DNA from 3 places in the Pseudoalteromonas sp. A41-2 genome. Region 3 is predicted to be linked to each of the others. Evidence: predicted binding sites of a transcription regulator. Region 3 holds the regulator's gene; each other region holds the start of a gene.
The links. Region 3 encodes FliA, which starts transcription of late flagellar genes. Its sites were predicted from a motif close to CTAAAGNTNNNNNNNNNNNNGCCGATA; they were not measured.
Positions count from the first base shown of each region.

Region 1 (3,280 bases), 1.7 Mb from region 3:
GCTCTTTTCGAAGATAAATCCCAGTTATTGGTGTATAGCTCATTAGAAACCTGAAAATCATCAGTATGGCCAGACACCGTAATTTCACCAGGTACGTCTTTAAGTAAGGTCGCTATATCACGAATGATAGGTTTAAATTTAGGCTGTAAAAATGCGCTGCCCGATGGGAACGAGCCATTTTCACGAATACGGATAATAATTTGCTGACCAAGCGACTCAAGCTCAATCGCCCCATCCATAATCTGTTGCTCTAATTGCTGAGCAATTTTTTTCACAAGCTCATTAGTTTGCTCTTGATCAGCCGCTGAAATTGACTGCTCCATCGCTTGCTCTTGCGCAGTACTTTGCGATTCACCACCGCGCTTGTTACCTCGTTGCTCTTGGCGACCACCAGCAGAGCTTTCATCACCCGCTTGAAACTCTAACATTTGCTGAGTCATTTCAACGGTTTGTTGTTGAATCGTTTCAATCGGCGTGGGCTCAGGTTTACCTGGCGTGAACTCCATTGCAATCACCGAGGTTCCTTTGGGAATATCTTTTACTTCAATCTTATTTTGCACACCAAAAGCAAACTTCATCGAGCCTGCTATTTGCTTAAACTTAAGTACATCCATTTCAGAGAAAGCAAGTAAGAGTACAAAGAAGCACATTAATAACGACATTAAGTCAGCAAACGTGCCCATCCAAGCTGGCAGGCCAGGGGGCGGACATTTGCACTCTTGATCAGACATGCCTACTCCTCAGTATCTACTTTACGTTTAGATTCGGCTAAATAGTTTTTCAAAATCCCTTCAATTACTTTCGGGTTTTGACCATCTTGTATGCCTAAAACCGCATCCAAAATGAGGCGCTGGTTTAGTGCTTCTTCGTCTTTACGAAGCTCAAGCTTTACCTGGATTGGAATAGCAATAACATTCGCTAAAAATGCACCGTATAAGGTGGTAAGTAAGGCCACCGCCATAGCAGGACCAATCGCTTTAGGGTCATCCATGTTTGATAACATCGCAACCAACCCTATCAGCGTACCAATCATACCCATTGCCGGGGCGATATCAGCAAGCGATTTAAATAAAGTGGCACCATGTTCATGACGTGCAGATGTCAAAGAAATATCTTTTTGTAGCGTAGCCCTCACAACATCGGCATCATGACCATCAACCAGCATATCAACCCCTTTTCGCATGAACGCATTGGGGATATCAGCCTCTTCCAGCGCGAGAAAGCCACCTTTACGTGCAGAGTCAGCTAGTTCAACTGCTTTTTCAATTAACTCTTCTGGAGATTCAATTTTGAACATGAAGGCTTTAGCTGCAACCTTCCCTATCCCCAAAAACTGTCCCATGGTGAAGTTTGATAACACAATAAAAATCGAGCCACCGAATACAATGACCACCGAAGGTGTGTTGTAAAACATTGCAACTTGGCCGTCACTACTTAACACCATCGACATAGCAATTAAGCCTATGGCACCAAGAATACCTATTATGGTTGCTAAATCCACATACCCCTCCAGAGGAAAATAACACGACACCCTCAGGCATCAAATTTTTATTATTAACTGCTTATCGGCAAGCAATTGAATTACTTAAATCATTAAATGAATTAATTTTATTTTAATGTAAGATTTTTAAGCTACAAGTTTAAGCTGTATCTAAAAGCGTAAAAATAGCATATCGAAATCGCTTTATGTGTAAAAAAACACATCATTCTTTGACCTAGTTTAGCATTCCCCCTAAAATTGGCCTCACTTTCTAATAGCTATCGAGGCCACAATGGCGGCAAAGAAACCAGAAAACTTAAGCTTTGAAGAAGCGCTGGATGAATTATCTCAAATAGTTGTGCAAATGGAGCAAGGTGAACTGTCTTTGGAACAGTCACTTAAACAGTTTGAACGTGGTATTGCACTGGCAAATGCCTCATCAGGTAAATTACAGCAAGCAGAACAAAAAGTGGCCATTTTAATGGGCAACGATAGCCAAGCTCCTCTGAGCAACTTTGATTCAAACCTGGACTAATTCAGTGCAATTAAAAGAACAACTACAACGTGCTCAACACGATGTTGAAGCCATGTTAAATCGCTATTTTGATCAGCCACTTAATACCGAACAAACAATTAAAGACGCAACCCATTATGGTGTTTTAAATGGGGGGAAGCGTTTACGGCCGTACCTTGTTTACGCAACCGGTCGTATGATGGGAGCAAACAAAGCCGATTTAGATGTACTTGCAGCAGCCATTGAGTGTATCCATAGTTACTCACTTGTACACGATGATTTGCCAGCAATGGACGATGATGATTTACGCCGAGGCCGACCAACTTGCCACATTGTTTATGGCGAAGCACAGGCAATTTTAGCCGGCGATGCACTGCAAACGCTTGCATTTGATTTAATTGCTAATCATCAATTTACGGTGCCAGCGACACAACAGGTTAAAATGATAGCCTCATTAAGCAAAGCCTCAGGTATTGAAGGTATGGTTGGGGGACAAGCACTGGATATTGTCTCTACCGATCAAGTGATCAGTGTTGAGCAATTGGAACGTATCCACCAACTGAAAACCGGGGCGCTTTTAAATTGTGCAATTACACTGGGAGCTTTGTGCGCGACTCACTGTGATCAGCATACATTGCAGCAACTAAATCTATTTGGTCAAGCGATAGGTCTGGCTTTTCAGGTACAAGACGATATCCTAGACGTTGAAGCTGATACTGAAACATTAGGAAAGCCTCAAGGGTCAGATATTGCGGCTAATAAAGCAACCTACCCTGCTTTATTAGGCATGGCAGGTGCTAAACAAAAAGCGCAAGATTTACTTGCCCAAGCTCATCAGGCTCTTGAGGCAATAGATTACGACACAAATGAGTTGGCAAGCCTTGCCAGCTATATAGTTGAACGTAAATATTAGTGCCTACAAAAGAAAGACAAAATAACTAAAAAATCAGAGCCGCTATGGGCTATAATGCACTCTGGTTAGCGAAGGATGTATAAAAAACATGACACTTGATAGTAGCAAGTATCCATTATTAAGTTTGGTTGACGAACCAGCACAACTGCGTGATTTAGCGCAAGACAAATTACCTGCGTTTAGTAAAGAGTTACGTGAATACCTTTTGAACTCAGTTTCGCAAAGTAGTGGTCATTTAGCATCAGGATTAGGCACTGTTGAGTTAACTGTTGCGCTGCATTATGTCTATAACACCCCTGAAGATCGTTTAGTATGGGATGTGGGTCACCAAGCATACCCACACAAAATCTTAACGGGTCGTCGTGACCAAATG
Region 1 covers NZ_CP065231.1:2,677,481-2,680,760, forward strand. Annotated here, with positions in the region: gene IT970_RS12095 (flagellar motor protein MotB) at 1-731, opposite strand, end outside; gene pomA (flagellar motor protein PomA) at 734-1,501, opposite strand; gene IT970_RS12105 (exodeoxyribonuclease VII small subunit) at 1,773-2,015, shown strand; gene ispA ((2E,6E)-farnesyl diphosphate synthase) at 2,020-2,907, shown strand; gene dxs (1-deoxy-D-xylulose-5-phosphate synthase) at 2,996-3,280, shown strand, end outside.
Region 1: a site for FliA is predicted at 1,564-1,590, ahead of pomA (flagellar motor protein PomA). Genes of this name have one in related genera too.

Region 2 (3,280 bases), 350 kb from region 3:
CCCGATTTGACTAACGCAGCTCTGGCACCATTAATCAGCTGAGTTCGCAAATAAGTATTTCCTCGTTTACTTATTCCCTTTAACTTGGGGTTATCGCCAGTCGTATGCTGTTTGGCAACTAGTCCCAGCCAAGCTGCCATATGACGCCCACTTTTAAAGGTTTTACCATCACCTATTGCACTATACAAAGCTGTTGCGATGATGGGACCTATTCCTGTCATTGTTTCTAATTTCTGGCACTGCTCTATCTGATGGCTTAAAGCTTTTATCTCGCTATCCAAATCCGTGATTAACTTATCTACCTCAATTAATTCATCATACAAACTGGCTATATATCGACGAGACAATGGCGTTAACATGTTACTCGCATCTTCTAAAATATCGGGGATAGACTTTCTCACTTGATTAACGCCTTGCGAGAGGCTAATACCATATTCGGCTAAGAGGCCTCTGGTTTGATTCACTAAGGCCGTTCTACATTTTATTCGCCGCTCTCTTATACGGTGCAACAGTTGAATGTCTTGTTGCTCTACACTTTTTATTGGCACAAATCGCATATTCACTCGTTGTGAAGCTTCAGCTATCGCTTCTGCATCATTGAAATCATTTTTATTTCCTTTTCGGTAAGGGACTACATATTGTGGAGCGATAACTTTCACTTCATGACCATAGTTTTGAATACTTTGTGCCCAGTAGTTTGATGAGCCACACGCTTCCATGACGACAATTGCGGGCTCTAAATTACAAAAATACTCTTTCATGTTAGTGCGTTTGAGCTTTTTCTTTTTGAGCACTTTTCCCGAGTTTGATAACCAAACTAAATGAAAAATGTTCTTGGCGATATCTAATCCAATTGTTATTTTATTCATGTGACTCTCTCTACTTTGTTTACGCTAAAACTTACCCTAAACTACTATGGCGCATTATGACGCCGTTGGGGAGTGGAGAGAGTCCATTCCATTAATCCGCAAAAATACTTAATCATTTTGAGTGATTAAACCAGTCGCTACCTGCGTTAAAAATGTCTGATTTACGACTGCATGGATGCAGGAGGTAGAGCAATGCAGGAGCAATTGCCGAGAACAACTAAATAACTACATTTTTGCCTTGTTATCAACGCGGTTTTATTGCCTCAAAATAGACCACATAATTAAGCGTAATGGTATAACAAAAGGATAATTTAATTGAAAATAGCTGTATTTTTAGTTTAACGATTTAGGAAAAGAGAAGTAAACAATAATATGAAAAATAGAATAGTGAATTAGCAGAGAAGGAAAGTGGTGGAGGGAGCTGGATTCGAACCAGCGAAGGCTGAGCCGTCAGATTTACAGTCTGATCCCTTTGGCCGCTCGGGAACCCCTCCACACTAATTTTTATTGCATTTGGCCCCACTTAACTGAGCGTAGAAAAGTGGTGGAGGGAGCTGGATTCGAACCAGCGAAGGCTGAGCCGTCAGATTTACAGTCTGATCCCTTTGGCCGCTCGGGAACCCCTCCAATGCAACGGCGCTGATAATAGCAAACTGGCTCTTTAAGTAAAGAAAAAAACTAAAGAAAAATAGATTAATGCCGATAACTGGTTAATCTTGAAACTATTCGGCCAAAGTCTATGCAAATTGATGGTTTGTTGCTCAACGAGAGTCAACTTGATAATCGTCTTAACAAAAGTGTTCATGAACACCGCCAAGGTGAGTTTGCCTTATTATTGGCGATGCTGTCTCATGATGCGCTTGATTTTAGCCAGTTTCATTTACCGAAAACAGAATTAACCGATACTCAGAGTTCAGAACACGTACTCAGAAATGAGTTAGGGGCAGGCCCAAAACAACCATTAGCGCCTGAACAATATGATATGTTAATCGGGCAGAATAATGGGCTGCGACTTTTACAAGGTGGCTTGTCAGATATTCGCCTACGTAATTGTCTCAGTCCTGAGCCGCTTGCTATCCGCGATGATAAAAATCATGTGCCGTTAGAAGTCATCGATAACTGTGAGCCAGCAGTCAGAAAACGCTATTACGATAAAAACGCACCCACAGAGCGTATGCAAATGGATGCAGCTGCGTTTTATGACAGCTTAACGGACGAGGCGATTCATCAGCCTTTGCAATTGGCAACTGCTTAATTAATTGAAATTGTCATACTCGCCTTGTACGCTACACTTACAAAGATAGGTAAATTGGTGCAAATCAGTAAAAAGTACAGCTAATTTTTTATGTGCTTGTTATAATGCGCCCAAATGGCTTTATGCCATTATCATTGAACCAAGTTATTAGGACTATAATGAAGAAAACATTCACGCTTAACCATGAGAAAATTAAATACCCTCGCATGGTTGATGCAGCTAAGCACGAAGTGAAGAAGTATTTAAAACGTGAGCGTAATAAAACTCTCCCAGAAGATGCCGATTACTGGGCATTTGATTGTAAATTTGGAGAGTCAGCTGACGACGCGAAAGTCGTTCATGTGGCGGAAATTAATAAATGCATTAGCGATATTGAAGCAAAAGGGCTTACATCGTTTTATGTCGAGATTCTAGCGCGTCCAGCACAACGCCAGTTACAAGAATTTGACGAAGAATAGTCGTTATAATTCATAGAATTTAAGAATGGGCCTTGAGGCCCATTTTTATTGTCTGAAATACAATGACATTATTTTGTGTTGATTTATATCACATGCCCACCACGCAACGGCTTTCCCTACAATGGCTAGTCAAGGTTTAGATTGGCTATATAAAAAGTGAATAGCCGTGATTTAAATTGCGTGACACTTTTTATATTTTTTGCCGCTACCGCAAGGGCATTCATCATTACGGCCAATTTTAATATCAGCAACGGGCGTTATTTCACCATCAAGGTAACGCCATAGTCCATCTTCTTTAATAAAACGCGATTTCTCGTGTAACTCACAATACAAGTTTTGGTAAAAGTAATTTGCTTTAAATTCTACAAAACCTTCTTGCTCGTTATATTCAGTATCTAAAACGCTTAGCTTGGTAAAACGACAGCTATTAGCAAAATCTTTGATTTCGCTAACAGGGTTAGCGGTTTGTTGGCTTTGTGCGTATGTTGTAAAGACATATTTTGCATCTTTTAAGGCATAAGCACTAAAGCGAGAACGCATAAGTTGTTCCGGCGTTTGCGCTTGGCTATCGCCTGCGTGCAAAGATTGGCAGCAAAGCGAGAAATCTTGTTTGCTGCCACAAGGACAAAGGGAGTGTGTGAGTGATGTCATAACAACTTACCTAAAACAATAAATTGCTATTTTAGCAAGCCTATTGT
Region 2 covers NZ_CP065231.1:1,360,459-1,363,738, forward strand. Annotated here, with positions in the region: gene IT970_RS06260 (IS110 family transposase) at 1-869, opposite strand, end outside; tRNA gene IT970_RS06265 (tRNA-Tyr) at 1,279-1,363, opposite strand; tRNA gene IT970_RS06270 (tRNA-Tyr) at 1,412-1,496, opposite strand; gene IT970_RS06275 (VC2046/SO_2500 family protein) at 1,609-2,124, shown strand; gene IT970_RS06280 (DUF6172 family protein) at 2,283-2,582, shown strand; gene IT970_RS06285 (YchJ family protein) at 2,754-3,233, opposite strand; gene IT970_RS06290 (SulA-like leucine-rich domain-containing protein) at 3,274-3,280, opposite strand, start outside.
Region 2: a site for FliA is predicted at 1,548-1,574, ahead of IT970_RS06275 (VC2046/SO_2500 family protein). Genes of this name have one in related genera too.

Region 3 (3,280 bases):
GAATGCAGAAAAACTAGTAAAAAAAGCTGAGCAATTATATTTAAAACGAGCAAAAGCACAACATTCACGACGTCAAGCAGTAGCGTCGAACACAGTAGGGATGTATGATTAACACAGTATTAGATCAAGCAAGCGGCCTGCGCAAAATGAATCAAAATAATAATAGTGGCGTTAAAGTTATCGCTGTCACTGGCGGCAAAGGTGGTGTGGGTAAAACGAATGTGTCACTCAATACCGCGATCGCATTAGGTCAGCTGGGAAATCGTGTATTAGTATTAGATGCCGATTTAGGGTTGGCAAATTGTGACGTAATGCTTGGTTTACGTGTCGAGAGAAACTTATCTCATGTTTTATCTGGTGAGTGTGAACTGGATGAAATTCTTGTCGAAGGCCCAGCAGGTATAAAAATTGTGCCAGCGACTTCGGGCTCGCAAAGTATGGTTGAGTTAACACCGTCAGAACATGCGGGGCTTATTCGCGCATTTAGCGAGCTAAATACTGAGTTTGATATTTTAATTGTCGATACCGCTGCGGGTATTTCAGACATGGTATTAAGCTTTTCGCGTGCAGCACAAGATGTTGTTGTTGTTGTGTGCGATGAACCTACCTCAATTACCGACGCTTACGCCCTAATTAAAGTGTTAAGTCGTGAGCATGGCGTTTACAAATTTAAAATAGTTGCCAATATGGTGCGCAATATGCGTGAAGGGCAAGAATTATTTGCTAAACTCTCAAAAGTAACGGATCGATTCTTAGATGTGTCTATGGAACTTGTCGCAACCATTCCGTATGACGAGAATATGCGCAAATCGACCCGCCGCCAAAAAGTGATTGTGGAGTTATTTCCAAACTCACCAGCCGCTGTGGCATTTAAAACATTAGCAACGAAAGCAGTTAAGTGGCCAATTCCAAATCAACCGTCAGGTCATTTAGAATTTTTTATTGAAAAACTAGTAAACGGTTAACTATGACAACATCGGTGAATAAAGCGATGGGATATCAATCAGCACAGAATTTAAATGCGATTGTTGAAAAACATGCCTCTTTAGTTAAAAAAGTGGCGTGTCATCTAATTGCTCGTTTACCTGCCAGTGTGCAACTCGATGATTTGATTCAGTCAGGTATGATTGGCCTTATAGAAGCGTCGAAAAATTTTGATGCGAGTAAAGGGGCCAGTTTTGAAACATTTGCGGGTATTCGAATTCGAGGGGCTATGCTCGATGAAATCCGTCGAGGTGATTGGGCTCCCCGTTCAGTTCACCGTAATGCACGCCTTGTCGCTGAAACGATTTCGGATTTAGAGAGTATTTTAAACCGCGAGCCAAAAGACACAGAAGTTGCTGAAAAACTTGATATTACACTGGATGAGTACCATCATATTCTACATGATGTAAATTCCAGTAAGGTACTGGGTATAGAGGATTTAGGCGTTGATGAAGACGTCATCACACCTATGGGGCATGATTTAGCACTAGACAAACCGTTTAATAATGTTAAAAATGAACGGTTTAACCAGTCTCTATTGACGGCTATCCAATCGTTACCAGAAAGAGATGCACTCGTTTTGTCTTTGTATTACAACGATGAAATGAACTTAAAAGAAATAGGGCACATACTCGATGTTAGCGAATCGCGTGTGAGTCAAATACATGGTCAGGCGATGATTAAGCTCAAAGCAAAAATCAATGACTGGATTAATTAGTAGTAAGTAAATAAGGTTCAAACCTCACCGGAGGATGTTTTGGATAAAAACATGAAAATTCTTGTTGTTGATGATTTTTCTACAATGAGACGTATCATTAAAAACCTGTTAAGGGATTTAGGTTTTACCAATGTGCAGGAAGCTGATGATGGTTCAACAGCATTGCCGATGTTGCAAAATCAAGAGTTTGATTTTGTTGTAACAGATTGGAATATGCCTGGAATGCAAGGTATTGATCTATTACGCGCAATTCGTGCTGATGATAGCCTTAAACATATCCCCGTGTTAATGGTGACAGCTGAAGCGAAAAAAGAACAAATTGTTGCTGCTGCTCAAGCGGGTGTTAATGGCTATATCGTCAAACCATTCACTGCTGCGACACTGAAAACCAAATTGGAAAAAGTGTTTGAACGTTTAGGTTAATCTAAGGGGAGAGGCTTATGTCAGCACTTGCTGCGCCTCAAATAAGTTTAGAGCAAGCTCGTCAACTTGTTGAGTATCTTGAAAATGGTGAACAAGAGAAAGCTGATAAGCTGATACTTGAAACAGCATCAAAAGAACAATCAGAGTTGTTTGCTGAAGTCGGTAAATTGACACGACAACTTCATGAAGCACTAAAAAACTTCGATCTTGATACTCGACTCACAGATTTAACAACAGAAGCAATCCCGGATGCAAAGCAGCGCTTGAATTATGTCATGGAAATGACTGAAAGCGCGGCCAATAAAACGATGGATGCCGTGGAAGCGAGTTTGCCTATAGCACAACAGCTCGCTGATGAAATTGCTACGATTAAACCAACGTGGGATCGTTTAATGAATCGAGAAATTGAACTCGGTGAATTTAAAACGTTATGCCACAGCTTAGATAAGTTCATGAATAACTCGCACACCAAAACAGATGAGTTACAAGGCTTGATGACCAACGTGCTAATGGCGCAAGATTATCAAGACTTGACGGGGCAGGTAATACGCCGTGTTATCGAATTAGTGCGCGAAGTAGAAGACAGTTTAATCAATCTCTTAACTGTATTCGGCAGTCAAGACGATGGTCAAATAAAACAAGAAAAACAGGCCATAGACAAAGCACCTGCACAAAGCGATACGCTGGCAGGTCCAGAAGGGCCAATTATTGATAAAGAGTCACGCGATGATGTTGTTTCAGGACAAGATGAAGTTGATGACCTATTATCAAGTCTGGGCTTCTAAGAGGAGAGTAGCTGCATGAGCTTTGAAGTCGATGAAGATATTTTACAGGATTTCCTTGTTGAAGCAGGGGAAATTTTAGAGCTTTTGTCGGAGCAATTGGTCGAGCTTGAAAATAATCCAGATGATAAAGACTTACTAAACGCTATTTTTAGAGGCTTTCACACCGTAAAAGGTGGCGCAGGCTTTTTAAGCATGACTGAGCTTGTTGATGCGTGTCATGGTGCTGAAAATGTGTTTGATTTGTTGCGCCAAGGCGTGCGCAGTGTAACTCCAGAACTTATGGATGTTATTTTACAAGCCCTCGATACAATCAATGAAATGTTCGCGACAATTCAAAATCGTGAACAACCAGAGCCAGCAGATCAAGCCC
Region 3 covers NZ_CP065231.1:1,008,951-1,012,230, forward strand. Annotated here, with positions in the region: gene flhF (flagellar biosynthesis protein FlhF) at 1-112, shown strand, start outside; gene IT970_RS04675 (MinD/ParA family ATP-binding protein) at 105-965, shown strand; gene IT970_RS04680 (RNA polymerase sigma factor FliA) at 992-1,702, shown strand; gene cheY (chemotaxis response regulator CheY) at 1,742-2,125, shown strand; gene IT970_RS04690 (protein phosphatase CheZ) at 2,143-2,910, shown strand; gene IT970_RS04695 (chemotaxis protein CheA) at 2,926-3,280, shown strand, end outside.